2 linked regions of the Longibacter salinarum genome follow. Each later gene encodes a partner of the first gene's protein in a complex. Links are inferred from orthologs where the notes say so. Each region holds a gene or a part of one and is shown on either strand. Other genes may lie near its edges. The genes, in order: uvrB and CRI94_RS03935.

Region 1 (14,609 bases):
CGGACGCGCTCGGAGTCATCGGCCATGTCGTCTTTCAGGTCGCGAATTTGTTGTAGCACCTGTCCTTCCGAGGCGCCGTTCATCTGGCCAAGGTAGCGTTCACGTTGGTGGAGCATCTGAAGATACGACTCGATCAGCCCATCGATCTTCTTCAGATGGCTGTCCAGAAGTCCCTGTGATGCGTAGCTCAGGCCACGATAGTTCGTGCGAATCTCGTCCCGAAGGTCACGGAGACGCTTGACGCGGCGCTGATCCTCTCGATTCAGGCTACGAAAGATCTCATTCTTGGACGGCGCCTGGTTTTTCTCCGCAATCTTCTGCGAACGAACGTGTCGGCGATACCGCTCGTTGCGCGGCATAATGCCCATGTAGAGAAGCTCGCCGGCCATGACGAAAATAAGCGGCAGCCAGGCAGGCATCGCTGTGACACTTGCGATGCCGAGGGAGATGGCGACACCGGCAACCAGGAAAAGCAGGTTGCCGCGGTGCAGAAATGCTTCCCGCGTGTAGTTTATCGGTTCTCGGCTCATACCGGACGGCAGGGGTCGATCAAAAAGCTCCCGGATCACGAGGCCGGGTGGGAGGAAGTCGAATGCGCCTCGTTGCGTTCGTAGTACGCGTCAGGAGGTCACGATGTTACCACGCTTGCGGCTGCCACGAACAATCAGGTATCGCGCATGCGACCGATCGTTTTGTCGGGCAGGTCGTCCTCGCTGTCATTCTCTTCGGGCGACGGGGCGGGTGTGTCGTCAGCTTCCTGCTTCGTGTTTTCGGATGCCTGGGACGGCTGAACCGACTCCTTGAACTGGCGCACGAGGTCACGTGCTCGCGCCTCGCGATCAGCAGCTGACTGTTCGCGCTCGAACGCCGCGACATCTTCCTCTGAGGCCGTCGTCGACGGAGCATTCGCTTCGTCGTCCATCGCAACTTCGAGACGGGCCTGCGACCTGGCGACCTCGGCCGACAGCGAGTCGAGCAGCGACTGGGTGTCGCGGAGCAGCGAAGCGCTTGCGCTCTGCATCTTGCGAACGAGGGAGGCCGACTCTTGCTGTCGCTCCGACGTACGCTTGATCTCACGCAGACGCTTTTGCAGCCGGAGGCGCTTCTTTTCCGCCTCTTTGATCCGTTCGAATTCCTCCTTCTTCATCGCCGATACCCGGGTTTGATTCGACCGCCGACGTGCATGCACGGACGCGTGCCGCCTATTCCGACTGTGTGCGTTGGCGCCCGATGGTCTTGGACGGCTCCTCCCGTTCCTCTTCGGACGGCAGGTCGATCGTCTCCTCCTCGGAAGCGGGTGCGGACTCTTTCTGGTCCGTCATACCCATCTCCATCTTGAACTGGTTGACGATCTCGGCGGCGCGCAGCTCTTCCGCGTCTTCTTCGATCTGCATCGCCTCCGTATCGACGGAGTCGAGGGCCAGCTCCATGCGGGCCTCGTTCTTGGCCGTCTGCTCGTTGAGGCGGTTCAGCATCTCGTCGTGCGTCTGGTCGAGGCCGGAGACCTCAAACTGCTCCAGCGTATCCGCAATTTCCGCCTGCCACTGCGCCTGCTCGTGCTGACGGAGCGCGTCTTTGGCTTCCTGAATCTTCTTCTCCTTCTCCCGCATGAACGCCTTCTTGACCTTCAGCGCCTTCTCGTAGGCGCGCTCGGCGTTCGTGAGCTGGTTCTCTGTGCGCTCCAGCTCCGCTTTCTTCGACTCGAGGCGCATCGCGTACTTGCGGGCGATGTCCTCCCGGTCGGACTGAATGGCGGTGCGAATCTTGGCCGTCAGGTCTTTGACCTGTTTTTCCGTCTTATTAGACTCCTTCTGGAGCATGATCATATTCGCCTTGACCGTGGCGATATTCTCATTCATCTCCGGGACCTGGTCGTTCAGTTCCCGGATGTTTTGTTCGAGAATGAGGCGCGGGTTCTCCATTGCGGAGACCGCTCCTCCAAAGATGGACTTGATAAACCGCGTAAACCGGGACCAGACAGACATGACGGCGGGTGAGTTCGATCAGCAGGTAAAAGCGTGGGTGGTGAATGCCATTCAGTATACTTCTCTTTAACGAGAAATGTTACACAGACACTCAAGCGTTGGTACCGTGAAGCCAACCATTACGGGTGTAGCGGTCCAGAATAGCCGAGGTTGACTCCGGAGCTTCGTCGCCTGCCGTGAACGCGTCGGCTATCGCCTCCTGTGCCGCCGGGACGCGTGATTCATCCTTTGCATACAGGCGCGCCAGCACGTCTCCTGGCTTTACCTGGTCACCGACTCTTCGTTCGAACACGAGGCCAGCCGTCGGGTCAACAGTGTCTTCCTTCGTACGGCGTCCTGCGCCAAGGTCGACGGCTGCAAAGCCAATTGCGAGTGCGTCGATGTCCGTGATCGTGCCGTGCAGGGAGTCCGGGGCGACGACCTCTGCGACGGGCTCGGAGCCAGGGCGGGAGGACGGATCGTCGATGACCGTCGGATCGCCGTCCTGGGTCTCCACCAGCGTCCGAAACGTGTCCAGAGCCGAGCCATCCGCGACTGAGGCCCGGGCCTGCTCGCGCCCCTCTTCCGGCGAATCCGCGACGCCGCCGAGAGCGAGCATCTCGCCGGCTAGGCCGATGGTGACTTCCATCAGTTCGGAGTCGTCATGCTCTCCGCGAAGGCATTCGATGCTTTCGGCGACCTCGGGCCAGTTGCCGACGGCGCGACCCAGCGGCACGTCCATGCGGGTCATGAGCGCCGTGGTCGGCGTGCCGTTCTTCTCGCCGATGGCCGTCAGCGTTTCAGCCAGTTTGCGGGCGTCCTTCTCCGTTTTCATGAAGGCGCCGCGGCCGCATTTGACGTCAAGCACCAGTGCGTCGATGCCCTCCGCCAGCTTCTTGCTCATGATCGAGGCGGCGATCAGCGGGATGGACTCGACGGTGGCCGTGACGTCGCGTAGGGCGTAGAGCTTGCGATCGGCCGGAGCCATCTCGGCGGTCTGCCCGATGAGGACGAGTCCAATGTCCTCGAGCTGCTGACGGTAGGTCTCGATCGACAGGTCGGTACGGAAGCCCGGAATGGACTCCAGCTTGTCGAGGGTACCGCCGGTGTGGCCAAGGCCGCGACCGGAGATCATCGGCACCGGGACGCCACACGCCGCCACGACGGGGGCGAGGATGAGCGAGACTTTGTCGCCAACACCGCCGGTGGAGTGCTTGTCGACCTTTGTGCCCGAGAGGTCGGAAAGATCCAGCACGCGCCCGCTATGGAGCATGGCGTCCGTGAGAGCGGCGGCCTCCGCGTCATCCAGGCCGTTGAGATACGTGGCCATCAGGAACGCGCTCATCTGATAGTCCGGGACGTCGCCAGCCGTGTAGGCATTGATGAACGCGCGGATATCATCGGGATCCAGGGATTGGCCGTCGCGCTTGTGGGCGATGAGGTGGACCGGATTGACGTCAGGCATGCAAACTGCAGGTTTAGGGAACGGAGATCAGATCGAAAGAAGCGCCAGCGACCGGAACGCAACGAGGACCATCCGCTGTGCGAATGGCCCTCGGAGGTCGATGCTGGCGCCGGACGGCGAGATGCCGGAGGCGGTGCGCGCGTGGCACCCTAGGTCCGGTCAGCCGACGAAATGCAGCGGCGAGACGCTTACTCGTCGTCTTCTTCGCCTTCGTCGCCTTCTTCGTCGTCCTGGTTGAGGCCGTAGCGACGATTGAACTTCTCCACACGACCAGCGGTGTCGACGAACTGGCGGCGGCCCGTGTAGAACGGGTGGTTCGTCGAGTCGACTTCGGACTCGTAGTTGTCGCGATCCATCGTGGAGCGGGTGACGAACTCAGAGCCGTCGGCCAGCTTGATGGTGATTTCGTTGTACTCGGGGTGGATGTCCTTCTTCATGACTCGGAAATGCAGATTGGAGGGTGCGCGCAGATGGCTTGGCTCGTAGCCATTTCATCACGGCTACTCGTCCTGAAAGTTTCCCCTTCTACCCGCCCTTCCATTCGAATTAGCCGCGAAAGGGAGCGCGAAGACCGGGATGTGTACATCGGCATGATGTGACGGTCTGCTATGTGGAGCACAGGACCCGGTTCCAGTGTGATTCTGATAGCGAAGTGAATGTTGCCATGAGATAGGCGCCGGTTCGATAGCTTCAAGCGAGGTCACGTTGGCTTTCGGACGCCTGATTTTACAGTCGTGCAAACAGGTGGAGAATGCGGGCTCGGTGTCTTACCATTCGGGTGGAGGTTGACTCTGTTCGCTGTGCCCGCTCTTCTCTTCCTCATTTATCGTTCCGACTATGTCTGTACACGAACTTGCCGGCCAGCCTGCGCCGGAGTCCGCCCTCGCCGACATTCCCGACCTCGTGCGGGCGTATCAGACCGAACATCCGGACCCGTCCGTCGACGCGCAGCGCGTGTCGTTTGGTACGTCGGGACACCGTGGGACATCGTTGAATCGAACCTTTAACGAGGATCATATCCTTGCGACGACGCAGGCGATCTGTGAGTACCGTGCGCAGGTGGGGACGGACGGGCCGCTCTTTCTCGGCATGGACACGCACGCGCTTTCTCTGCCCGCTCATGCCACGGCGCTGGAGGTGCTCGCGGCGCACGAGGTGACCGTTATGGTCGCGGCGGATGACGGCGTCACGCCGACGCCGGCGGTCTCACACGCGATTCTCACGTACAACGATGGGCGCACGGAGGGGCTCGCCGACGGTATCGTCATTACGCCGTCGCATAACCCGCCCACGGATGGCGGTTTCAAGTACAACCCGACGACAGGCGGTCCCGCCGGGACGGAAGCGACATCGTGGATTCAGCAGCGGGCGAACGAGATTCTCGAGAACGACCTCTCCGATGTGAAGCGGGTCGGCCAGGATGAGGCACGTCGGGCGGATACGACGCAGGAGTACGACTTCCTCGGCAACTACGTCCGCGACCTTGACTCGGTCATTGACATGGAGGCGATTCGCACATCCGGGTTAAAGCTGGCAGTCGACCCGCTCGGCGGTGCCGGTGTGCATTACTGGATGGCGATTGCGGAGCACTACGATCTCCCGCTGGATGTGCTACGGACGAGTATCGACCCGACATTCTCTTTCATGACGCTCGACTGGGACGGTGCCATCCGCATGGATCCGTCGTCACCGTACGCCATGCAATCGCTCATCGATCTGAAGGACGAGTACGATGTGGCGTTCGCGTGCGACACCGACCACGATCGCCACGGTATCGTCACGGCCGGTGGTGGGCTGATGCAGCCGAATCACTATCTCTGCGTCATGCTCGATCACCTGCTGACGCACCGTCCGGACTGGCCCTCAGATGCCGGACTCGGGAAGACGGTCGTGAGCTCCGGGCTCCTCACGCGAATCGCCAAACACCACGACCGGAAGGTGCACGAGGTGCCGGTGGGCTTCAAATGGTTTGTCGACGTGCTGCTCGACGGTCGCTGCGGATTCGTCGGGGAAGAGAGCGCAGGCGCGTCATTCCTGCGCAAAGACGGGACGACGTGGACGACCGACAAGGACGGCATCATCGCAGGTCTCCTCGCGGCGGAGATTACGGCGAAGCGCGGCAAGGATCCGAGCGAGATCTACGAGGAGCTGACGGAAAAATTCGGCAGTCCGGTGTTCAAGCGCGTGGATGCTCCCGCGACGCCCGCCCAGAAGAAGGTGCTAAAAAACCTTACGCCCGACCAGGTGGACTCCGACCGGCTGGCGGGTGAGGAGATCACGGCCATCCTGACCAACGCACCGGGCAACGACGCCCCGATCGGGGGGCTGAAGGTGGAAACCGAGAACGGCTGGTTCGTCGCCCGCCCCTCCGGTACCGAAGCGATCTACAAGATCTACGCGGAGAGCTTCAAGGGCGAGAAGCACCTCCAGAGCCTGCTGGACGAGGCGCAACTACTGGTTGGCACCGCCTTCGACCGCGCACCGGCTGTGGGGTAGTTCAGAGTTCAGCGTTCAAGGTTCAGCGTTCAGAGTTCGACGGGCTGTCGAATTACCTGACCGGGAATGACCACCGGAATAATAAACAAGCATCGACGTGAACTGGAAAAGACGGTCAGGATGGTCCTGAGGTGTTACCCATGTTGTCGGGACCATAGGGTTAGAGTTGGGGATAACGCTGAGGCACTTCGAATTATCGCCGTGGCCCGTTACTCGTTTAACCCGACTCTCCCCCTTTCTCCCTCTCGCCCTTTCTCGTCTTTCCCCTCCTCCCTCAAACCCCAAACCTCACAGCTCATTCCCCCGACGCTTTGTTGCTGGCGGCTTGGCCGGAGCCGTCGTCGCTGGCGAGTTGCTCCTCGAGGTCCTCGATGCTGTCGCGGAGTTCGGCAGCGCGCTCGAAGTCGAGGTTTTCCGCCGCTTCCTGCATCTCCTCCTTCATCTGATCGATGAGGTCCTGCTTCTGGTCGTTGTCGAGGTACTTCACGACCGGGTCGGCCACCTTCGACGATAGCTGCTCGGGTCCGCCGTAGTGCTGGCGCTTCTGTCCGGAGTGGTCGTCGCCCTTCTCGTCGGCAATCGCGGTGCCGCGTCGGATCTGGTCGTGCGACTTCTTGATCGGGGCCGGCGTGATGTCGTTCTCCTCGTTGTACTCGAGCTGGATCTCCCGGCGCCGCTCCGTCTCGTCCATCATGCGGCGCATCGAGTCGGTGATCTCGTCGGCGTACAGGATCACCTGCCCGTCGACGTTACGGGCCGCGCGACCAGCGGTTTGGATGAGGGAGCGTTCGGAGCGGAGGAAGCCCTCCTTGTCGGCATCGAGAATCGCGACGAGCGACACTTCCGGCAGGTCGAGGCCCTCACGCAGGAGGTTGACGCCGACCAGCACGTCGTACTCCCCCAGTCGCAGACCGCGGATGATGTCGACCCGCTCGAGGGCGTCGATGTCCGAGTGCATCCAGCGGACGCGCACACCGTAGCTGTCGAGGTAGTCGGCGAGGTCCTCGGTCATTCGCTTCGTGAGCGTTGTGACGAGCACACGTTCGCCCTTCTCCGAGCGCTTGCGGATTTCCTCCATTAGGTCGTCTACCTGATTCCCGGTCGGGCGGATATCGATTTCCGGGTCGGGAATGCCCGTGGGGCGCACCACCTGCTCGACGAAGACGCCTCCGCTCTGCTCCAGTTCATAGTCGGCGGGCGTGGCACTCATGAAGATGGTCTGTGGCGTTTGCTGCTCGAACTCTTCAAACGTGAGCGGCCGGTTGTCGAGCGCTGACGGGAGCCGGAATCCGTGCTCCACCAGCTTCAGCTTCCGGGCGCGGTCGCCGTTGTACATGGCGCGCACCTGGGGAATGGTCACGTGGCTCTCGTCGACGACCAGCAGAAAGTCATCCGGGAAGTAGTCGAGGAGACAGAACGGCCGTTCACCGGGCTGGCGGCCGGTCAGGTGACGCGAGTAGTTCTCGATGCCAGAGCAGTAGCCGACCTCCTGCATCATCTCGATGTCGAATTCCGTGCGCTGCTCCAGCCGCTGGGCCTCCACCAGTTTGCCTTCCTCGCGTAAGACCGCGAGCCGCCATTTGAGCTCCTCCTTGATGTCGTCGATCGCTCGCTGGAGCCGGTCCTGTGGCGTGACGAAGATCTGCGCCGGGTAGATCGTCAGGTGCTGGTCGAGTTCCTCGATCTCCTTGCCGCTCGTCGCGTCGAAAACGCTGATACGGTCGATCTCGTCGCCCCAGAACTCGATGCGGAAGGCACGTTCTTCGAAGTAGGCGGGGAAGAGGTCGACGACATCGCCGCGCACACGGAAGGTGCCCGGCTCGAATTCGATGTCGTTGCGCTGGTAAAACAGGTCGATGAACCGGCGGAGGAGGTCGTCGCGGTCGATCACCATGCCGGGCTCGACCTGGATGATCTCCTTCTTGAACTCCTCCGGCGAACCGAGACCGTAGATGCAAGACACACTCGCCACTACCAGCACGTCGTCGCGGCCGCTGATGAGCTCGGAGGTAGCGCGGAGGCGGAGCCGCTCGATCCGGTCGTTAATGGCGACATCCTTCTCGATGTACGTGTCGCTCGGGACGATGTACGACTCCGGCTGGTAATAGTCGTAGTAGGAGATGAAGTACTCCACGGCGTTATTCGGGAAGAACTGCTTCAGCTCGCCGTAAAGCTGCGCCGCCAACGTCTTGTTGTGGCTCATCACCAGCGTCGGCCGGTTGATCTCCTCAATGACATTAGCAACGGTAAAGGTTTTGCCGGTTCCCGTCGCGCCGAGCAGCGTCTGGTACTCGTCCCCACGATGGAGGCCGTCGACGAGCTCATTGATGGCGTTGGGCTGGTCGCCCATCGGCTCGAACTCGGACTCCAGCTCGAAGGCGGAGTGCGGATCGACGTCGACGGACATGTTGGGGGGCGAAGACGACATACAGAGACGTGCTGTTGAAGCGGGTACTACGGATCACACGTCAAACGTCGGCACGGCGGGCGGGTTGCGCGGCATCTACTGGAAAATGCGACGGGTGCGTAAGGGCGCATTGCGATGAGCCCTTACGTCACGCCGCGGCTTCTACTGCCAGTCGTCCGTGGCATACACAGCCTCCCCGTCGATGTAGGTCGCGACGACGCGGGTGTCGAGGATGCTGTCGTCCGGCACCGCCATGATGTCCTGCGACAATACGACGAAGTCCGCCTTTTTGCCGGCTTCGAGGGAGCCGATCTCCTGCTCCTGGAACGCGGCGTAGGCGGCGCCGAGTGTGAAGGCGTGCAGAGCGGCTTCCCGGGACACGGTTTCTTCCGGCATCCAGCCGCCTTCTGGCATGTCGTCGGCATCCTGTCTGGTCACAGCGGCATGGAAGCCTTCCAGCGGATCGACGTCCTCGACCGGGAAGTCGGAGCCGAACGCGAGGTGCGCGCCGCTCTCCTTGAGGGTTTGCCAGGCGTAGGCTCCTTTCAGGCGCTCGTTGCCGAGTCGGTCGACTGCCCACGGCATGTCGCTCGTCGCGTGCGTCGGCTGCATCGAGGCGATCACGTCCATGTCGGCGAACCGGGGCAGGTCGTCGGGGTGGAGGATCTGCGCGTGCTCCACGCGGTGCCGTCCGATGCCTTCGCCGAGGGAATCGAAGGCGGCTTCGTAGGCGTCGAGCGTGACGCGGTTGCCTCGGTCGCCGATGGCGTGCGTGTTGACCTGAAAGCCGCACCGGATCGCATCGATAACGTCCTTACGCATCTCGTCGGGTTGCGTCATCAGGAGACCTCGGTTGCCGGCGTCGTCGCTGTAATCCTCCAGCAGGGCGGCGCCGCGGCTGCCGAGGGCGCCGTCCATGTACATTTTGACCGATTGCACGCGAAGACGGTCGCCCGACGCGATCGTCCCCTTCCGGCAAAAGTAATCGAATGTGTCGCCCCGTCCGGCGATCATGGCGTACATGCGGACGGGGAAGCGGTCCTCCTCGATGAAGCGCTGGTATCGATCGACATCGGCACGGGTTACGCCCGCGTCGTGAACGCTCGTCAGGCCGTACCGTGTGGTTTGATCGAGGGCGCGCGTGAGGGCTTCGTCGAGGCGGTCCTCGGAGTATTCCGGGATTTCGCTTGTGATAATGCCAGCCGCCGCGTCGATCAGGATGCCGGTCGGTACACCCTCGTCATCGCGCCGAATGCTCCCGCCCTCCGGGTCGTCCATTTGCTCGAGTGCCTCCATGCCGACGGTCTGCTCGATCGCCGCCGTGTTGACCCAGCCCGCGTGCCCGTCGACGCGCTCGAGATAGATCGGGCGGTCGGGGAAAGCAGCATCAAGGTCCTGCCGCGTGGGGAAGCCGGCGGAGGGCCAGTCGTTCTGGTCCCAGCCGCGCCCCTGCAGCCAGGCGCCCTCGGGAAGGTCGCTGGCAAATGCTTTGAGCGTATCGATGATAGCCTGCTTCGACGGCGTGCCGACGAGGTTCGCCTGCAAGAGGCTTCGACCGAGTCCCATCAGGTGCACGTGAGCGTCAATGAGGCCGGGCACGATGGTACGGCCCTCTGCATTCCGCTTTTCTGCGTCCGGATACGAGGCGAGGACATCGTCATTCGAGCCGACCATGACGAGCCGGTCGCCGCGTACGGCAAACGCTTCCGCCTGCGGCTGGTCTGCGTCCACGGTGTAGACATTGGCGTTGTGAACGACGTAATCCGCCGCGGGCTGGGCGTCGGCGGGTGGCGCCAGCACAAGCGTAGCGGCCAGGAGCAGGAGGGAGGCGACGAGACGCATAGTGTGAGGTGTGAGGATTGGGATATGGGAGATGAAAGGCGAAAGCGAAAGGGAGAAAGGGGGAGAAGGAGAAGGGGATGGAGATCGCGTGGAATTAGAGGCGCGATCATATCTCCGAAATCCCTGATTCTCAATACTCAATCCGCATTTAGAATTTCGACTTCGAATCATTTTTCGATCCAGAGGGTGACGGGGCCGTCGTTCGTAAGATGGACATCCATCATGGCTCCGAACACGCCGGTCGGGACGGGGCGGCCGAGCATGTCAGATAGGCGATCCACGAAGTCGAGGTACAGTTCCTTCGCGGGACCGGGGGACGCTGCGTCTGTGAACGAGGGCCGGTGGCCGCCGGATACATCGCCGTAGAGGGTAAACTGCGGGACGACGAGTACGCCCCCGCCGGTGTCGAGCACGGACTCGTCCATCTTGCCGTCGCTGTCGGGGAAGACCCGGAGGTTGGCGACCTTATTCGCGAGCCATTCGCTCTCAGCTTCAGAATCGCCATCGCGGACGCCCAGTAGGACCAGTAGACCGTCATTGATTGCGCCCGTCGTTTCGCCGTCGACGACGACGGATGCTTCACTTACGCGCTGAACCAGGGCTACCATGTTTAGGTGTGAAGGTGTGGATGTGTGGAAGTGTGGACGTGTTGGGATACCGGTCCGGAAGGGGTTTACAGGCGCTGTTCGAGGAAGTGTCGGAACGCGTGCATCGCTTTCTTGCGATGGCTGATGGCATTCTTGGCCCCGGCGTCCATTTCGGCAAAAGTCTGTTCGTGGGCCTCTGGTACGAAAATCGGGTCGTATCCGAATCCTTGATCGCCGCGGGGAGCCTCTGCAATTTCACCCTCGCACACCCCGTCGAAGTAGTGTGGTGTTCCTTTTTCGTCGATGAAACAGGCCACGGTGCGAAAGCGAGCCGAGCGATCATCAACAGTGCTCAACTCGGTGAGCATCTTTGCTGTGTTGTCAGCGGCCGTAGCATCGGGGCCGGCAAAGCGGGCCGTATGAACACCCGGTCCCCCGTTGAGGGCATCGACTTCAAGTCCGGTATCGTCGGCAAGGGCCGGAAGATCGAACCGGTCGGCGTATGCTCGTGCCTTCTTCTCCGCATTGCCGCGCAGGGTCTCTGCGTCTTCCTCGACATCGATCGGCTCGTCCAACGTATCGGCGGCAAGGATTTCGACATCGAGATCGGACAGTAGCGCGCGAATTTCCTCGACCTTGCCGGGGTTGCGCGTTGCGAGAAGGAAGCGAAAAGCCATAAAAGAAGATAGGGGGATGGGAAAAGCGACCGGCGGATAGTTAGGCGACACCCGGCGAAAAGCTAGCGACGGAGGGAAGAGGTGTCAAGGCGATTCGTAACAGCCACGCCACCGTTCACGTGATTCGGGCAAACGAAGAATCTACCCTCCGCGCTTGACATGCTTGTTTTCCACACCGTATCGGGAGTAGCGGCCCTTCTTCTGGGGATCGCAACCTGCGTACTGTCGAAGGGAACGACCCTGCACAAGCGGGTCGGGTGGATGTACGGTGCGTCGATGTACAGTCTTTGCCTGTCGTCGTTGTTTATTCCGGCCGACATTCTGACGTTCGCACGTGTTGGCGGACTGGACTACGGCATCTTCCACGTCTTTGCGTTTTGGGGAATGATTCAGCTTTCCGTCGGTCTGTATATCATGATCCGACGAGAGGCCTTCGACCACCCGGTCGAGTGGCATCTTTACAACATGCTGTGGTCGGTCGTCGGTCTCATTATGGCGACCAACTCGCATCTCTTTCAGTACATCGGGCCCTGGGTGACCGGATATTTCGGCGTATCCGTGGGGTGGAGTGTCGCAATTACGGGACTTGTGCTGTGGGGGCTGCCAGCCACGATCGGGGCGATATGGATCGAACGGCTCCGGCCGGTCTACCGAGATTCGGGAGTGGATGCGGTGCCGGCAGGATATTAGATTTCCCGGGTTCACGGAACGGAGACCGAGAAACGAGAGAAGGTATCATAGAAAAAGGACGGCTCCATGGTATGGAGTCGTCCTTTTGATTTCTGATACGAAGAGACGCTTCGTATGGGTACGCGAAAGCAGCGATCCCGGGAGGGGGACCGCTGCAGGTCGCGATCAAACGAGCGCTGTTCTCGTGCGACGCTGAACCGTCAGGTCGCAGCGAGCGAGCGGATTACTTCCGCTTCCGGTTCTTGCCGCGATTGCGGTGGCGACGCCGGCGAGACTTCTTAGCGCGAAGCCGCTTCTCCTCCGAAGGCTTCATGTACGCCATGTTCTGCCGGTATTCGCGCAGCACGCGGCTGCGGTTTACCTGGCGGCGGAAGCGCTTGAGCGCGCGATCGATCGATTCGTTTCCTCGTACTTTAACACCAACAGCCAAAATAAATCCCCTCTGGAAAAGGTATTGTTCGAGTGACGGTTTGCTCGGGTCGTCCCCTGCATCGACAGGAGACGTCACGGGTTTGCGGACAGGGTACAACAGAACCGCAACGAGCATGTTTCTGCCGCGATGGCAAGCGCCGAAAACGCGGTAACGGGAGTCCGTACGATACGCGCGTCGGGAAGGTGGTGCAAGGTTGGGGGGAGGAACTGACGATGAAATCAGTGTTTGAGATCGCCCCGAATCCTGCGTTTGAGGCGTTCAACGAAAAAAGTCGCTCATATCAAGTCACGTCGCCGTCGCGGCAGGTGCAGTCAGGACAATCCTGATTGGGCGGGTTCGCCTGTCGTTTCCGATTCGGCCAAATCGTATCTTCATATGTGACTCCAGGGTTGCGTTTTTCTTACCCCCTTCCAGTGCATGGTGTCGCGCTACCGTTCCGGGGCAGGCGGCGTTGTGCTTCAATGCAAAGGCTCAGCAGATGAATCTGTGTCCCCTTTCCCTACCTGCATGGCATCGTGATCCGCCGGCGTGGCCATGTAGATCGGAGAGGGGCTCGAGGTGGGGAGCATGGGTGCACGTACGACGGAGGGAGATAAACCGGTATGGGTCCATAGTAATAATGCCGGAGTCGTCGGTGAGCTATGCCTGTCGTTGACAGAAGCTGGAATCAAGGCGGAAGTCTTTCGTGACGACCTCTTGCCAGAAAAAGGGCTCATCATCGTCGTGGCTGCGTCCGGATCTCAACTGGTCGAGAAGCTGATCGGGGATGTGGGAGACGGGCGGATCGTCGTCGTGGTGACGGACCGTATTTCAGCATCCGATGCCTGGAAATTGCTCGACCTCGGTGCTGTTGATGTGATCTCGTACCATTGCCCATCGCAGGTTGCCCGGTCCATTCAGGGGCGACTCGACCGGTGGACTGCAATTGAGCACTGGATCGATGCGCCGATCGTGAGCCGTCATCTGATCGGTCGAAGCCGTGCGTGGAAGCAGGCCCTTCGTCGAGCGATTGAAGCGGCTCTATTCTCTCAAGGCCCGATCCTGATCCAGGGAGAGACAGGGACTGGAAAAGAGCTTGTGGCCCGATTGATACACACGCTCGACCCGCGACCAGATAAGGAAAAAATTGTGGTTCTCGATTGCACGACGATCGTCCCCGAGTTGTCTGGAAGTGAGTTTTTCGGACACGAAAAAGGTGCCTTTACAAATGCCCTCAAAACACGGGTGGGGGCGTGCGAACTGGCGGATGGAGGCACCCTTTTCCTGGATGAGATCGGTGACCTCCCGGGGACGCTGCAAGCGGAGTTACTGCGCGTGATCCAGGAAAAGACGTTCAAGCGTGTCGGAAGTCATACGTGGCGCTCGGCCGAGTTTCGACTGGTTTGTGCAACGCACCGGGACCTGCGGAAAATGATCGAGGGCGGGACGTTCCGCGAGGACCTGTATCACCGAATTGCGGGATGGGAGATGGTCCTTCCACCACTGCGCGATCGTCGCGAAGACATCATCCTTCTTGCGAATCACTTTCTCGCAGAAATCGGGACCGAGACGCCCATTCATCTCGATCCTTTGGTTCAAGATGCCCTCATGGGTCGAGACTTTTCTGGGAATGTGCGCGAGCTACGGCAGCTGATTCGCCGCATGGGCGGACGGCATCTCGCCGGAGGCTTGATCACGATGTCAGACCTGCCGGCCGAGGATGGACGTCTGTTGGGTCGCGAAACGGGGCTCAGGAATAACAACGTTCGTCAGTACATTCGACAGGCTATCGCGTCGGGAATTGGGTTAAAGGAGCTATGCCGCAGGACCGGAGATCTCGCGGTAGAGATCGCACTGGAGGATGCCAATGGAAACGTTAGTCAGGCGGCTGAGCGTTTGCAGGTGACACGCCGGACGATCCAGATGCGTAAAGCGCAGTCATGAGATCAGGATGCTGGGGACATCGGTGCGTTTGGGTACACGTGTTACACTGATTGATCCAGGACTCGGAAGCTCAGGGAAACGCTCTCCCATTATCTACCATCGGATTTTGACGACGCCGGTCGGTA
Region 2 (14,738 bases), on another replicon or contig:
ATCAAATCGTCCGGTAGCCAGCCCGAAACCCTGAACCCTGTGGTCCCGGCAACATGGGTAACATCTCAGGACCATCCTGACTCGTCTTTTCCGGTTCGGTTCGATGATTGGCCGTCCTTCCATTTTCGCAGGGATCAAGCGTCGCCCGGCCGTGCGACGCTTTTTTGTTTATTATCTCAGAGGGCATTCTCTTCAGGCTATTCGGCAGTCCGTCGAACCCTGAACCCTGAACCCTGAACCCTGAACCTTGAACCCTGAACCTTGAACCCTGAACCCTGAACCGTGAACCCTGAACCCTCAAGCCACAAGCACGCCGGCGATGGTGGCCGTCATCCACGAGGCGAGTGCTCCACCGAGGACGGCGCGCAGTCCGAGGGCCGCGATTTCGCTGCGGCGTGACGGCGCGATGCCGCCGATGCCGCCGATCTGAATTGCGATCGAGCTGAAGTTGGCGAAGCCGCAGAGCGCGTAGGTGCCGATGATGACCGAGCGACGGCTCATCACATCCTTCAGGTCCTGAAGCGATGCGTACGCCACGAACTCATTGACGGCGACCTTTTCGCCAAGGAGCGTACCGAAGCTGAGGATGTCCGCCGCTTCGACGCCCATCGCCCAGGCGAGTGGGGCGAAGATGAATCCAAAGACGGCCTCGAGGGTCAGCCCTTCGAACCGCCCACCGGATGCGTTGGCGATCATTTCGTTCAAACCGGTGATATTTCCGAATCCGCCGAGGACCCAGTTGATGACGGCGATCAGTGCAATGAACGCGAGGAGCATCGCGCCGACATTCAGCGCCAGCTTCAGGCCTTCCCCGGCGCCCGTTGCCGCCGCTTCGATGACGTTGTCATCTTCTTTCTCGACGTTCATGTCGGTCGCGCCGCGCGTTTCAGGCTCCTCCGTTTCCGGAACCAAAATCTTTGCCGTCACGATCGCAGCGGGCGCACTCATAATCGAGGCGGACAGAAGATGCTTCGCAAACAGAACCTGCTCGGCCTCGGTCTCGCCTCCGAGAAAGCTAATGTATGCCGCCAGTACACCTCCTGCGATTGTAGCCATTCCGCCGGACATTAGCGTCATGAGCTCACTGCGCGTCATTTTCTCGACGTACGGTTCGACCACGAGGGGGGCCTCCGTCTGTCCGATGAACACGTTCGCGGCGGCCGACAGCGACTCGGCGCCGGAAATGCCGAGGGTTTTCTGCATCAACCAGCCCATGCCCTTCACCAGCGGCTGCACGATCCCCAAGAAGTAAAGCACGCTCATCAGGGATGCGAAGAAAATAATCGTCGGCAATACCTGGAAGGCAAAATTATTGCCCATCTGGGGATTGCCGAGTTCGCCGAAGATGAACTTCGTGCCCTCGTACGTGAAGCTAAGCAGATCACGGAAGCCGGTCGCGATGGCATCAAAGAGCAACTCACCGGGACCGGTCTTCAAGACAAGGAGAGCGAAGACCACCTGTAATCCAACCCCGGAGAGGACCAGCTTCCAGTCAATGGCTTTTCGGTTACTCGAGAAGGCAGCGGCGATTCCAATGAAAACGGCTAGCCCGATCAGGCCACGCAGCAGGGCGATGGGGAAAGACATGCGGTGGGAGCGAGGTGAAGGGGGCGGAACGAGGGCAGGCGTAGCTCAGCGACACATCTACGTGTTCTAAAAATACAATCAGGCACGAGGAGGGCAAGCACAACTCGATGCTGATTCGATGAGAGATGAAGGAAAAATCGTAATCACGCTAAGATGTCGTGAAGAGGAGGCCGTTACACCGCCAGAGTTACCTACCAGACACGTTCATAAGAGCGTGTGTCATTTCAGCATTTCCCGGTACGGCTGCGCCGACATGCACGGGAGTATGGGGAATGGGCGCAGGAGAGTGCATCATGTTCGACGATAGCGCTTCGTTTACGAGACGCACGAGGTCTGCTTCCCGATGACATGCGAAGACATCCAGGTTTGAAATCAACCGGTCCGGTAGCTAGCCGCCAGAGCGCAGCATATCGATTTTCTGCTCTAGGGTTGTAGACGTCCAGACATCCCGCTGTAAATGCGGTCCAGCGATTACTTCAACCGACGTAGACAAAAAAATGGACGCCTCGACGGATGTCGGGGCGCCCTGGATTGACTCTCTGCAGGCGAAAGAGGCCAGTCGGTGAGAATTACCTGGTCTACTGCTTCAGGAGTCGCTACCCGAAGACTGTGATGTCGAACTTGCGTCCGACGCGGTCCACGTGTTGTTGCTGTGATCGATATCGGGAAGAATCTGCTGCGCGTCGATCACGACCTTTGTTACCGGGGACGTGGAATCCACGGCGATCGTGTGGACATCGCCGGTGACGAACGCTTCGGCGGGAATACGGTGGTCTTCCGTCGTGCCGTCTTCGAACGTGACCTGCACCGGCATCGGCATCATCAATTCGCCGCTGTTCTCGACCCGAACGAACGTCTCGTCGTTGGACTGGACGGTGACGTCAGTCACGCCAAAGTCGAGCACGTCGGTCTCGTAGAACCAGCTCCGGACGAAGTAGTCCAGGTCCACGCCCGTTTCGTTTTCAAGCGTGCGGAAGAAGTCCGACGGCTGCGGGTGCTTGTACGCCCATCGGTCGATGTACGTCTTGAACGCTGCGTCGAAGGCGTCCGGGCCGATGATCCACTCGCGGAGCAGCAATAAACCAGTGGCCGGCTTGCGGTAGGCGAGGAAGCCGAGGGCGTTGCGCCGCATGTGATCCGCGTGCGTCGCCGACGGCTGCTGTCCGCCGATCCCTTTCATTGACGCCGTGAAGACGCGGGTCAGTCGCTGCATCTGCGTCTGGATGTCGCTGTCGTAGAATTCGATCGTCGAGTACACGTTGAGGAAGGAGTTAATGCCCTCGTCCATCCAGACGTGCCGTCGCTCGTCTGAGCCAACAATCATTGGAAACCAGGTGTGACCGAACTCGTGGTCCGTCACGCCAAAGAGACCGCGGCCACGGGCGTCGACCGAGCAGAACATGATCTGCGGGTATTCCATCCCACCCACGATTCCGGCGACGTTGATGGCGACGGGATACGGGTAGGACTCCCATTTTTCAGAGTAATGCTCGATGGAGTGCTTCACGTACTCCGTCGAGCGCTCCCACCCCGGATTCCCCTCTGTACCGATCCCTTCGCGCGGGTAGAGCGACATCGCAAGAATATCGCCGTCTCCCGTTTTTGCGCGGGCTGCGTCCCAGATGAACGCATCGGAGGCGGCCCAGGCCACGTCACGCACGTTTTCGGCGCGGTACTGCCAGGTCATCTCGCCGGAGCCGTCCGGACGCGTGGCGTCGGATCCCGCTTCACTTTCTGTGATGATGTGAACGGTTTCGTCGCTGGAGCGGGCCTCATCCAGTCGATCGCGCTGCGTGGAGGTCAACACGTCCTCCGCATTCTGAAGCTCGCCGCTGGCCGTGACGACGTAGTCATGTGGGACCGTTATGCTCACGTCGAAGTCCCCATACTCCAGGTAGAATTCGCCCTGGCCGAGGTAAGGAAGCGTATTCCAGCCGTTGACGTCATCGTACACGGCCATCCGCGGGTACCACTGCGCGAACTCGTAGACTGTACCCTTCTCAACATCGAGGCGTCCGTGTCGGTCCGCACCGTACTTCGGCTGGATGAACGAGAAGTCCATTGAGAGCTTTAGCGTGCCCCCGTTCGCTTCGAGAGGCTCGTCGAGAGAGATCCGCATGCGTGTGCCGTCGACGCGATAGGTCGCATCGCGCGAGTCGGATCCGCGATTCACCTGAATGTTCGATAGCTCGTAGCCGCCATTCTCAAACGCTCCGCTAAACCGTGCATCCGGCGGGGTGAGTCGAGCTCCGCGGCTGTCCGGGTCGAAGAGGTTCTGCTCCAGGTGGACCCAGAGATGCGTCAGATCGTGCGGTGAGTTGTTCGTGTACGTGATGGTCTCTCTCCCGGAGACGCGGTTCGTTTCCGGGTCGAGGGTCACGTCGATGACGTAGTCCGCTTCGTTTTGCCAGTATTCCGTACCGGGACGCCCATCGCTTGCGCGAAAGACATCCGGGTTCGGAAACTCGATTGGTGCGAAGGAGGACTGGTTGAGACTCGCTGCATCGTTCGACTCGGAATACTGAGCCGTGACAGAGGCCGGCATAGAGCCGAGAAACAGCAGCATAAGAAGTGCCGCACCAGCGGCCTGAAGGCGTGATATCATGGGGGAAAGGGAAATGCGGAGTAGAAAGTGAACGTCCGTTGTCGCGCCGGGAGCGCGGACAGGCACAACATCAACGGAAGGTCGGACGAATCGTTACACTGGGCCAACTTGTTGTGTCATGTGTTGTCATTTAATCCGGCTGGGCCTCAATGGTTGCATCAACGCATGAGGCGCAGGAAAACCTTTTGTCTTTCGTCAGACGGATGCGTTTTGTTTTCGATTACCGTCACATAGACTCGTCGCAGCCAGGCTCGATGGAGGATTGTCCGTTGAAAAGAAGCGACTGGACATGTATAATATGTTTATAATATGTGTTTATGGTAGCCCATGCCCACGAATCTGTGTGTGGTGAGGCCAGATTTCGCACCGTTTCCCGCATCTTCAGCGAACGTAGCACTTTTCGCGTCGTACGGAACGTGCATGTCTAACAGCAAGACGGCGGAGGCTTCACCTGTCCTCCCTCGTCCCGAAAGTCCCAAAGAGAGCGCCCGTTCGTTTTATGCGTCAGATCCCCATTCAGAGAGAAGAGCCGACGTCCATCGACCCGGATCCGGAAGCCGAGAAGCGGATTCTGGATGGGCTCAACGAGCGGCAGCGTGAGGCCGTGAAGGCCACCGACGGCCCGGTGATGATCATCGCGGGGCCGGGAAGCGGAAAAACGCGTACCCTGACGCACCGGATCGCATATCTTCTGGCAACGGGCAAAGCGAAGCCCCACGAGATTATCGCGCTGACCTTCACCAATAAGGCGGCGCGTGAAATGCAGGAGCGCGTGCAGAAGCTCGTCGGCGATCAAACGAAAGGCATGTGGGTCGGCACCTTTCACTCGTCGTTTGCCCGCGTCCTCCGCATTGATGGCGAAAAGATCGGATACTCGCGCGACTTTTCAATCTACGACACCGATGACTCGAAGCGGATCATCAAGCAGCAGATGAACCGCCTCAACGTGAGCACGGACGATGTGTCGCCGCGGGGCATTCAGAACCTGATTTCGGACGCGAAGAACCGAATGGTCTCGCCCGAGAAGTACGCTAGTGTCGCTCGGGGTCGGGCTCAGGACGCGGCGGCGAAGATTTACCCGGCGTACGAGAAGGCGCTGCGGAAAGCGAACGCGATGGACTTCGACGACCTGCTCCTGCGTCCGCTTGAACTGTTCGACGAGCATCCCGATGTCCTAGAAAAGTACCAGACGCGCTGGAAGTACGTCCATATCGACGAGTATCAGGACACGAACCACGCGCAGTACATGCTCGCGCGGAATCTCGCGGACGCTCACGACAACCTCTGCGTGGTCGGGGACGATGCACAGAGCATCTACGCGTTCCGCGGGGCCGATATCACGAACATCCTGTCGTTCGAGAAAGACTTTCCGGACGCGACGACCGTTCGTCTCGAGCAAAACTACCGTTCGACCGGGCGTATTCTGGCGCTGGCGGACTCGATCATTAAGGAGAACGATGATCAACTCGATAAGGAGCTCTGGACGGAGAACGACGACGGCGAGTACATCGCCCTCATGGAGTCGCTATCCGAGAAGGACGAGGCGAAGAAGATCGAACGCCGCATCCGTGACCTCCACGTCCGCGAGGGGCTGTCGCACGGGGACTTCGCCGTTCTCTACCGCACCAACGCACAGAGTCGACCGATCGAGGAGGCACTCCGAAAGGAGAACGTGCCGTACCAGGTAATCGGGGGAACGCCGTTCTACCAGCGGAAGGAGATCAAGGATGCGCTGGCGTACCTTCGCCTCATCGTGAACCCGAACGACACCGCCAACATCCAGCGGGTGATCAACTACCCCACGCGGGGTATCGGGCGGAAGACGCAGGAGCGGCTGCAGAATTTTGCCAATAAGCACGGGTTCACCCTGTGGCAGGCGATCGAGCGTGTCGAAGACATCGATACGTTGTCCACCCGTGCGAAGAATGCGGTCGAGTCGTTCCGCTTCCTGATCGCCAAGTATGCGTCGAAGGCGGAGAGTATGCCGGCGGATGAACTGGCACAGGAGATTATTCGTGAGGCCGGCCTGCTCAGCGAGCTCCGGAAGGATCACACGCGCGAGAATCTGATGCGCTGGGAGAACGTGCAAGATCTCGTCAGTGGAATCGCTGACTTTGTGGCCTCAAGCGACGATCCATCGCTCAGCGTCTTCCTGCAGGAAATTGCGCTGATGACGAGTCAGGACGAGGAGGACGACGCCGATCAGGTGACGCTGATGACGCTCCACGCGTCGAAAGGTCTGGAGTATCCGGTCGTTTTTGTGGCCGGGCTGGAGGAGGGACTTTTTCCGCTGGAGATGGCGGCGAAGGAAAAGCAGGACCTGGAGGAAGAGCGCCGCCTGTTCTACGTCGGCGCGACGCGGGCGGAGGAGTACCTTTTCCTGAGCTGGGCACGCAGCCGATACCGCTACGGCGACCGCGAGACCAAGACGCGGAGCCGATTCCTCGACGAGATCAATTCGGATGTCGTGCGTACCGCCGGCGGTGGCGAACTCGATCAGAAAAAGAACCGCTTCAAATCAAGCAGTGACGGCGGGTCCGATTCGTCGAATTATGATGGTGTCGATCCGCATTATTACCGACGCAACCTTCGGGATGGATCCGGCTCCGGCGCGTCAAATGGGAAGGAGCGGAAGCTGAAGCGCATCGAGCAGTCGTCCGGTGGCGGGCGTCGCGTGGTGTACGACGAGGGGCAGGGAGAAATCGTCCCGGGGGTCCGCGTCGAGCACTCGAAGTTTGGCGAGGGCAAAGTTCAGGATGTCGAAGGAAGAGGCGAAAAGGCGACGGCCGTGGTGTACTTCGGGTCGGACATCGGCAATAAAAAGCTGAAGTTGAAGTACGCCCGGTTGCGCATCATCGGGTAGATGCACACCGATGCAAGCTTATACGCCAAGGGTGCGCGTGCTTTGAGGTGGAGGGTAGAAATGAACGCATGAGCGAATGCGCCTGAAGTCCGAGACGCCTGATCCGGACGAAGATGTGGGTGGACGGATGGGACGTGTATTGTTGAGCATGGCGAGGTTTCCCCTTCCGTCGCCTGGCACGCGAAGGCGTGCCCGAAACAGCACCCATCCGACATCCGATGCGCTCCCATGTCTCCACGTTCATCCGTTGCGCTCCGCGTCGTCTCCGCACTTCTCGTCATGTTGGCGCTCACAACCGCTCCAGCCTGGGCACAGGATGGCTCCGATACGGGCGGAAGCGGAAGTGACGTATCAGGAAGTGACGTTGCCGGCGCGATATCCCAGTCATCCCGGATCGAGAATGCGACGTTCGCCAGTGACGCTGTCCAGCAGCGCGTGAACGCTATGGCCGTCGTTCTCCAGCAGCGTCTTGTCAGTGGCGCACAGCTGACATCCACAGGGTCGATCCGTATCACGGCGGCTCCGGCCCCGCTCCTTGCCGAATTGCTCTCCCGTTCGACGGATAACGAAGCGGCAATTGCATACGTCGCGGGTCAACTCGAGGCTTATGGAATCTCGGACGAGCACTCGGAGCGCCTGACGAAGGCTGTTGCCGGATTGATCGCTGGCGGTGAGGTCGAAGCCCCCGCGCTCGTCCGGGCCACGAACGCCTTTAACGAACTGGTGGATGCTGCGCCGGCGTCCTTTCTGCTCGATCCGCCCGATTCGTTTATCGTCATTCAGGACGTGTTGACATCCCTTCTCGATGCATCGTCCATGTCTTAATCTGACGAGGCTGACGGTATGTACCGAACGGTTCCGTTGCACCGCTGCTGACGTGTAGCCGTGCCTTCCAGGTCGATGTCTTCACCCACTCCCTCGTCCTTTTCTCGTCCTGCGATGCGTGTGCTCCTGCTTTGCATCATCGTCATTGCTCTCGTCAGCCCTGCTGCCGTCGCGGCTCAGGACGCGCCCGAACGGAGCGACGAGCCGAGAGCAGATACGACGTCTGATGATACCCTAGCGGCGCTACGTGCGACGCACAGGCTTTCCAGTCCGGTAGAGCGGGGAGGTGTCGAATTGCCGGCCGCTGTTGCCGTTCTGCCCGGCACAACGATCAATACGCCCACGGCGTTTGGGGCGCGATGGGGACAGGTCTACGCGGGGGCATCGGTACAAGAGCGGATTCGGTACGCAGACTGGACCGATGGTGTGGTCACGATGGGGGCCGGCTTTGGGGATCCGGAAAAATGGGTCGGGTTGGACGTGACCCTGAACATCCTCGACACCTACACCGAGCTCGCGAAAGATCGATCCGTCAGCCTGAAGCTGCATCGGAGGCTTCCGGCGTCTGCGGCCATCGCCGTGGGATGGGAGAACATCTGGCACACCGAGGGGACGGACGGCGGCAGCAGTCCGTACGCCGTCGTCAGCAAATCCGCCCGACTGCACGACGGCGGGCCGTGGGTCCCGTTCGGGGTCATGGCCGCGAGCGTGGGCGTCGGAGGCGACCGGTTTCAGTCAGAAGGGGCGTTTCTCCGTGGGGACACGGGGGCGGGCGTCTTCGGAAGCCTTGCTGTCCGCCTGCTTCGTCCCGTCCACGCGATCGCAAACTGGACGGGTCAGGATCTGAGCCTCGGCATGTCGATTACGCCGCTACCACGCCTCCCGATCGTCATCACGCCTGCTCTGATGGATGTAACGGGTCGTGCAGGGGATGGCGTTCGATTCTCGATGAGCGCGGCGATCATCTATGATTTCAACGCGGGGTCGTAGCACGATATTCGGTCGGGGCGTGGTGGAGTCATGCCGTTCCGGCCGCTGCTGACGCCGTGTCCAGGATCCATTTCGCCGTTTGCATGCCGATCAGAACGAGGAAAATCCCGGCGAGCGTGCTAAGCGCGATATTAGCCAGTCCGCTGACCACGTGCCCACGTTGCATTAGTTGGAGGCTTTCCAGGGCATAGGTGCTGAACGTCGTGAATGCACCGATCATTCCGGTGAAGAGGAAGAGACCGAGTGCAGGGGAGAACGACGATCGCTCGGATACGGCCCATAATGCGCCGATGAGAAAACAACCGGCCAAATTGGCTGCTAGCGTTCCCCAGGGGAAGGAGGCGGGAACGTAGCGATGGACCAGTGCCGACACGCCGTGACGCATCAGGGCGCCAATCGCGCCGCCGGCTGCGATCAGTAGAAGGGAGCGCACAGAAGGGGCGAACGTTAAGAATTGGAGGCATCGAGAGGGAATCCCCTTACTCGATGTTCGCCTCCGTTGCTCCGAGAACAGCAAGCGTTTTCGCATCCTGGGCGAACGAGATGACGCGCGCGGTTGATATGTCCACCAGAGGTGAGATTGTGAGGTCAACTACGATTTCTGCCTCCAGTGGGTGAGAAACGAATGCCCGAACGAGACCGTCGTGTACCGGATTGGGGTCGGCTGTGTCCGGAGTCACGAGTGCAATGTTCAGCACGGCATCGGTGAAGGTTCCGGTTGCTCGGACGTCTACGGCGATTCGACCGCCGGGTCTCGGCGTTGCGTGCGCATGGAGACGAACGGGTGCGTGTTGACGAAGCACTCTGCCAACACTTCGCCGCGCGTGAAACTCGTCGGATCCGACAAATACGTCGGTGCCATTGACGATCATTTGTGGCGAGTAAATGTGCGACCCGAGGCTCTGCGCGTATCGCCGGTGGCGCTGGGTAAAGACGTCTAGAAGTGCGCGAGGCACATCATGCCCTGTGCCCGGGTGGCCGATATGGAAATCGAGCGTGTAGACGGGGCGTCCGTGCGATTGGGCCTCCCGCTGTATGCGCCCAAGCAGAGAATCGGCGGGGGGACAGGTGAGGCAGGACTCCGAGGTGAAGAGTTCAACGACGGCTACAGCCGTGCTTTGCACCGCATTTGCTTCCGGGGGAGCGGGCCGGGTTGCGAGAATGAGAAGTCCAAATAGCAGAAGAAACCCTACCACGGAGGCAGGGAGGATGTGATCGCGTAGCATGGGTCAGCCACCCGTCCGAGCAGGAGGTTATCGACGCCGCCAGGTAGCGGGACGGGCGGACACACCGTTCACCACAGCGGACTCTAGGACGTATGGCCCATGAATACCGCTGATGCGATAGAATGTCAAGAAATGACGAAGTGAGTTCGGCTGTTTACGCGGGGCGGATGTCACAAATTTGTGACTCGCCCCAGTTGATGGTGCGATCACGCCACGATGGATATCGGCCAGAGGGTTTGGAACTTATTCTTGTTCCTGTTCCACGTCGAGCGTCGCATGGCCGGGGCGGGCATCTAGATAATTCCTCATCGCCGTGAGGAAGGTCCGCCCGATCTGCTGACGATCGTTGGGAGCAAGATGGTTTTCTGCATCCGGTGCGTTGACCAGGACCAGCTCAAGGTTGTAGGGCTTGTCGGGGTCGGTTGCGGCGAACGCTAGATCGACGTAGCGAGGCTGTCCCCCGCGCTGGTGACGGAGGACACAGGCCTCCACCCCTTTCTCTGCCGCATAGTGTTGGGACTCGCTTTCCAAGTAATGCCAGCCGGGCGTGGCATCCGCAAAATCTTCGAGCAGTTCCAACGGCGTCGCCTTGGCGGTGGCGTCGGGCGTGAGAGCGATACGAAGGATTGTGTCCATCGGGGCTGCGGAAATTGAAGGAAGTCGGCAGAAGACAGAAGAGAACGGGGGAGTCCGGATACGTGGGCCGTCCCCCGTACAACGTGCGATTCCGCGGAGATCAATGCAAGCGCCTGCGACCAACGATGTCACCGGCTCTAGTTCTCCAACGGTCCCGTCTTCACGAGCAGACGGGCTTCGTGTTTCTAAAAAATGGCGTCTTGACTTGACATACGAAGCATTTCGTAGTATCCTACGAATGCCATCGTACTTCCCACGCCTCCCGCCCCGATGTCTGATCCCAACCTTCCTCTTCCTACGGATGCGGAGCTCTCGCTGCTACGCGTACTCTGGCGCGAAGGGCCGTCCACGGTCCGTCATGTGCTTGACCACGTCGATGAGGCCGGCTATACGACGGTACTCAAGCAATTGCAGATCATGCATGAGAAAGGGCTGGTGACGCGAGACGAGTCCAGTCGTGCCCACGTGTATGCCGCCGCAGTCGAGGAACGCGCGACGGAGCGGCGTCTCGTTGACGACTTACTCGATCGTGCGTTCGGCGGCTCCGCTAGCCGGCTCGTCGCACACGCAATTTCGGGCGATCGGGTCTCCGGCGAAGAGCTCGGGGCCATCCGCGAACTTCTGGACTCTCTACAATCTGATGATGCTGACGATGGAATCGATAATCAGTGATAGCCCGGTGATGCTCGACGCGTTTTCACTCTGGAGCGTCTGGTCGAAAGCCGCGTCGCCTCTGGGCGACCTGCTGATTCTGGCGGTATGGCAGGGCGCCGTGGTCGCTGCTACGGCCGTCCTTCTTCTGGCGCTTCTCCGTCACGTTCGGCCGATCTGGCGCTATTCCGTGGCGGTGTCGGCGCTTGTGCTAATGCTGCTCCTGCCGGTGGTGTCGAGCGGGTTGCAGACTGCGCCTCCGGTACCGCCCGGGCCCTCCGCAAACGCACCTCCGGCGCCTGCGCCGCCGACAGCGGTCCCTCCCGCTCCGAGCCCGCCTGATAATCCCGCTCCGTTTGAGGTCGGGGCCGATCAGGCTTCGCCTACGCCCGGTGAGTCGATCGCCCCCTGGGACGTGATGCAGTCCGCCGGAGCTGTGGTCGGAGCATTCGTTCCGCCTGAGATGCTCGCGCAGTGGGAGAGCGCGATTGATCGCACGGCACCCGTGTGGGTGGCGCTCTGGCTGGCCGGAGTGAGTCTTCTGGCGCTCCGCGTGACCGGAGGCATCTGGTGGATTCGGCGTCTCCGGGCGTCGGCACGCTCTTTACCTTACGACATGCAGTCCGTTGCCGTGCAGGCTGCGCAGCGAGCCGGCTTCGACGAAGCCATCGCCGTGCGCCGGTCCAAGCGCATTGAGGTTCCGCTCGTGTGCGGATGGTATCGTCCGATGATCGTACTGCCGGAGTCCCTCATGGCTACCTGCGATCGTGAGGAGCTCGAAGCTCTTCTCGTGCACGAGTTGTCGCATGTTCACCGGCACGACGTGATGGTCGGTTGGCTTCAGGCTGCGGCTGAGACGCTCCTGTTCTTCCATCCGGGCGTCTGGTGGTTGTCGAAGCAGGTTCGTCGTGAACGTGAGCATGTTACCGATGACCGCGTCGTCGAGTCGGGCATTGAGCCGCTGACGTATGCTCAGGCACTCACCCATGTGGCAGAGCAGGCTCTTCTCCAGCGACCGGCGCCGGGTGTGGCGCTGACACCGGCGGCCAGCGACGGGGCGCTGCTTCATCGTATTCGGCGGATGGTAACGCAAGGTCAGACGGAGCCGGTCCGTCGGTCATCTCTTCTGTGCGCTGCAGCGACACTCCTTCTGGTCCCTCTTCTTCTTGTTGCGTGCTCATCTCAGAAGCCGTCGACGGAGACAACAACGGAGGAGGTGATTACATCGACCGTCGTGATTCCACATGGAGAGGTAGATACGATGCGCTCGGGAACGGTCGTGGTCGATTCGGTGATTGTCCGCGACAGCGACAGGGAGGAGGCACGCCGGTTTATCATTCGAAAAGACACGTCCTGGGTGGCGCAGGTTGACTCGATCGCTCGTGCAGCAGCGCGCATCGATACAGCAGCCCTCCGCGCGCAGGTGAAGGCGTTCGATCTAGACATGGATCGTCTGCGCACGGTGATCCGCATGTCGATCGAAGAGGTGAATACAGATAGTCTCATCGAACGCAGTCTCCGATCTCTGGAAGGCCTCGATACGCTTCAGCTCCCGCGTCTCATGCAACTCGATAGTCTGAGTGGACCCCGGATTTTTCGCTTCCAGCGTATGGGGGACTCACTCCGAGCGCTTGGAATGGAGCAGGACGTGGAGGTTCTGCGCGAACATGCAGAACACCTGCGGCGGGAGGCAAAACGAATGGAGCAACGCGCTGAGCAGATGGCTCGAGAAGCGGAAGAGGCGCAGCGCCGACGGCAGGAGGAGCAGCGCGAGCTGGAACGCGAGCGAGAGCAACAGAAGAACGATTCAAATAGCCGGAAGTAGGCGAGCTGCCCCTCTCGGTTACGGGCGGCAGTATTCCGCCGTAGAAGCTACGGCGTGGATCTCGACGGTTGCGCCGCTCCGGATCACGTACTCGCTCGTCCCGACCTCGTCCGTATTTGGATTCCAGTCATACGTATAACCGAGCCGCGTCCACGGATAGCCATTTGGCCCGTAGGACGCGGCTCGAGTCGTTTCCATCCAGCGCACGTGCGACGTATCCACCTCGATCGCCGTGGCCGGTCGAGGAGTCGAGAGTTCACACTCTCGATCTGTAATCTCCGGGTCCGGGCAGGGACGGCGAAGGTCGTCAGGGCGAACCCACATCTCGACGAATCGCGTGTATCCGACGTCGGGTGGAAGACCAAGAACCTGCGCCAGACGCACATTCAGCGCCCGGCCCGAAAGCGCGCTCGTTCGGCAGAAGGACTGCAATTCCGGCACGAGCGTCACCCAGACGACGTCCGCCGATCGAATGGTGTCGCCGGGAGCCACGTCCCCGTATTCGGCCGTCCAGGTCGCAACGCGAACGTGAGATGGCTCGTCCCGCGTACCGGCCGGTCGTCGCCGCAATTTCGATACGTACGGCCTCACGGGTGTAAGTTCGACCGATATTTCCGATGCCTCGGCCGTTTTTGCATCCTCAATTGCGGCACGGTACTGCTTCTTGAGTTCCGCGTTATTCTCGCTCGGGCGTACGGGTGTCGTCGCGCACCCGGACACGAACAGAAGGAGGACGAGGACGGCGGCGAAACGACATGGACGGCACACTGCACACACGGAATGTTATCGGCCGAGGAAGAAGTAGAGGATGACGCCCAGGACGGGCATAAAGATGATGACGAGGGCCCATATGACTTTGTTGGCCGCGCTTCGGCCGCGGTCGCCGATGAGGTCCACCAGCGCGACGATGTCCAGAATAATGACGAGCGTTCCGCAAATCCCCCAGCGCGGTTGCTGGATCCGGTCGATCAGGTTCGTCCCGCAACCGGAGAGGGTCACCATAGCGAGCACGGCCATTGACCACAGCGCGGCTTTCTGTTGCGCGAAGCGATCAAGGAAGGTGAAACGCGTCGTTGACGGAGTGGAAGTAGATTCGGTCATATCTCCAGCGAAGTATGGAAGGAAGCGTCGGCGAATGTGGTAAATAGACGCTGCACGCCGGTAGAATGATACAGCCGGCTTGAAAATGTATAGATCGCAAAGAGAATCGACATCGTCTTCAGAGGATGCCGTTCGACGGAACAGGGTAAAAAGCGAATGGGTTCGCATGTCCTGCCTATCGTCAATACATCGTGTCATCCCTCGCCGCGCCTGCAACCTATGCGTATCGGCCACCTCGAATTCGGCGACCGACCTCTTTTCCTGGCTCCCATGGAGGATGTCAGTGATCCGCCGTTCCGCATTCTCTGCAAGCGGTACGGGGCGGACATGCTGTACACGGAGTTCGTGTCGTCGGCGGGCCTTCTGCATGACGTCGAGGGATCGCATCAGAAGCTCGAGATTTTTGACGAGGAGCGGCCCATCGGCGTT

The links.
Region 2: the proteins of uvrB (region 1) and CRI94_RS03935 are in contact, whole or in part, in a crystal structure (PDB 7EGT), measured with the Thermus thermophilus proteins. The link is inferred for Longibacter salinarum from one-to-one orthologs. Residues at the interface, in WP_096411307.1 of Thermus thermophilus: Glu23, Leu25, Arg26, Asp27, Gly28, Glu29, Arg30, Phe31, Arg55, Glu326, Asp327, Phe328, Glu379, Ser382, Gln383, His398, Gly400, Arg401; in WP_096412145.1 of Thermus thermophilus: His654, Arg656, Phe657, Gln666, Asp668, Glu669, Lys680, Arg681, Leu682, Ser683, Lys685, Tyr686, Ala687.

The regions. Positions count from the first base shown.
Region 1 is NZ_PDEQ01000010.1:37,037-51,645, forward strand. What follows is about bases 5,788-8,704. They hold uvrB (excinuclease ABC subunit UvrB), read right to left. Parts: upstream 8,354-8,704; coding sequence 6,221-8,353; downstream 5,788-6,220. Other genes in these bases: pgm (phosphoglucomutase (alpha-D-glucose-1,6-bisphosphate-dependent)), read left to right, coding at 5,788-5,925; CRI94_RS16040 (amidohydrolase), read right to left, coding at 8,495-8,704. In the rest of the region: CRI94_RS16005 (hypothetical protein), read right to left, coding at 1-530; CRI94_RS16010 (hypothetical protein), read right to left, coding at 665-1,147; CRI94_RS16015 (PspA/IM30 family protein), read right to left, coding at 1,203-1,985; CRI94_RS16020 (thymidine phosphorylase), read right to left, coding at 2,077-3,429; rpmE (50S ribosomal protein L31), read right to left, coding at 3,618-3,866; more of pgm, read left to right, coding at 4,267-5,787; more of CRI94_RS16040, read right to left, coding at 8,705-10,174; dtd (D-aminoacyl-tRNA deacylase), read right to left, coding at 10,342-10,782; rdgB (RdgB/HAM1 family non-canonical purine NTP pyrophosphatase), read right to left, coding at 10,848-11,438; CRI94_RS16055 (DUF2306 domain-containing protein), read left to right, coding at 11,598-12,128; rpsU (30S ribosomal protein S21), read right to left, coding at 12,352-12,636; CRI94_RS16065 (sigma 54-interacting transcriptional regulator), read left to right, coding at 13,129-14,484; CRI94_RS16070 (peptidoglycan-binding domain-containing protein), read right to left, coding at 14,578-14,609. UniProt on the Escherichia coli protein: The UvrABC repair system catalyzes the recognition and processing of DNA lesions. A damage recognition complex composed of 2 UvrA and 2 UvrB subunits scans DNA for abnormalities.
Region 2 is NZ_PDEQ01000002.1:82,995-97,732, forward strand. The notes cover bases 4,328-7,373. They hold CRI94_RS03935 (ATP-dependent helicase), read left to right. Parts: upstream 4,328-4,691; coding sequence 4,692-7,055; downstream 7,056-7,373. Other genes in these bases: CRI94_RS03940 (hypothetical protein), read left to right, coding at 7,284-7,373. Outside these bases: CRI94_RS03925 (NupC/NupG family nucleoside CNT transporter), read right to left, coding at 298-1,587; CRI94_RS03930 (M1 family metallopeptidase), read right to left, coding at 2,174-4,192; more of CRI94_RS03940, read left to right, coding at 7,374-7,880; CRI94_RS03945 (hypothetical protein), read left to right, coding at 7,956-8,870; fluoride efflux transporter CrcB, read right to left, coding at 8,899-9,303; CRI94_RS03955 (DUF1223 domain-containing protein), read right to left, coding at 9,350-10,066; CRI94_RS03960 (hypothetical protein), read right to left, coding at 10,340-10,732; CRI94_RS03965 (BlaI/MecI/CopY family transcriptional regulator), read left to right, coding at 11,003-11,404; CRI94_RS03970 (M56 family metallopeptidase), read left to right, coding at 11,385-13,208; CRI94_RS03975 (hypothetical protein), read right to left, coding at 13,227-13,928; CRI94_RS03980 (PLD nuclease N-terminal domain-containing protein), read right to left, coding at 13,992-14,309; tRNA dihydrouridine synthase DusB, read left to right, coding at 14,529-14,738. UniProt on the Escherichia coli protein: A helicase with DNA-dependent ATPase activity. Unwinds DNA duplexes with 3'-5' polarity. Translocates on single-stranded DNA with 3'-5' polarity. Initiates unwinding more efficiently from a nicked substrate than double-stranded DNA.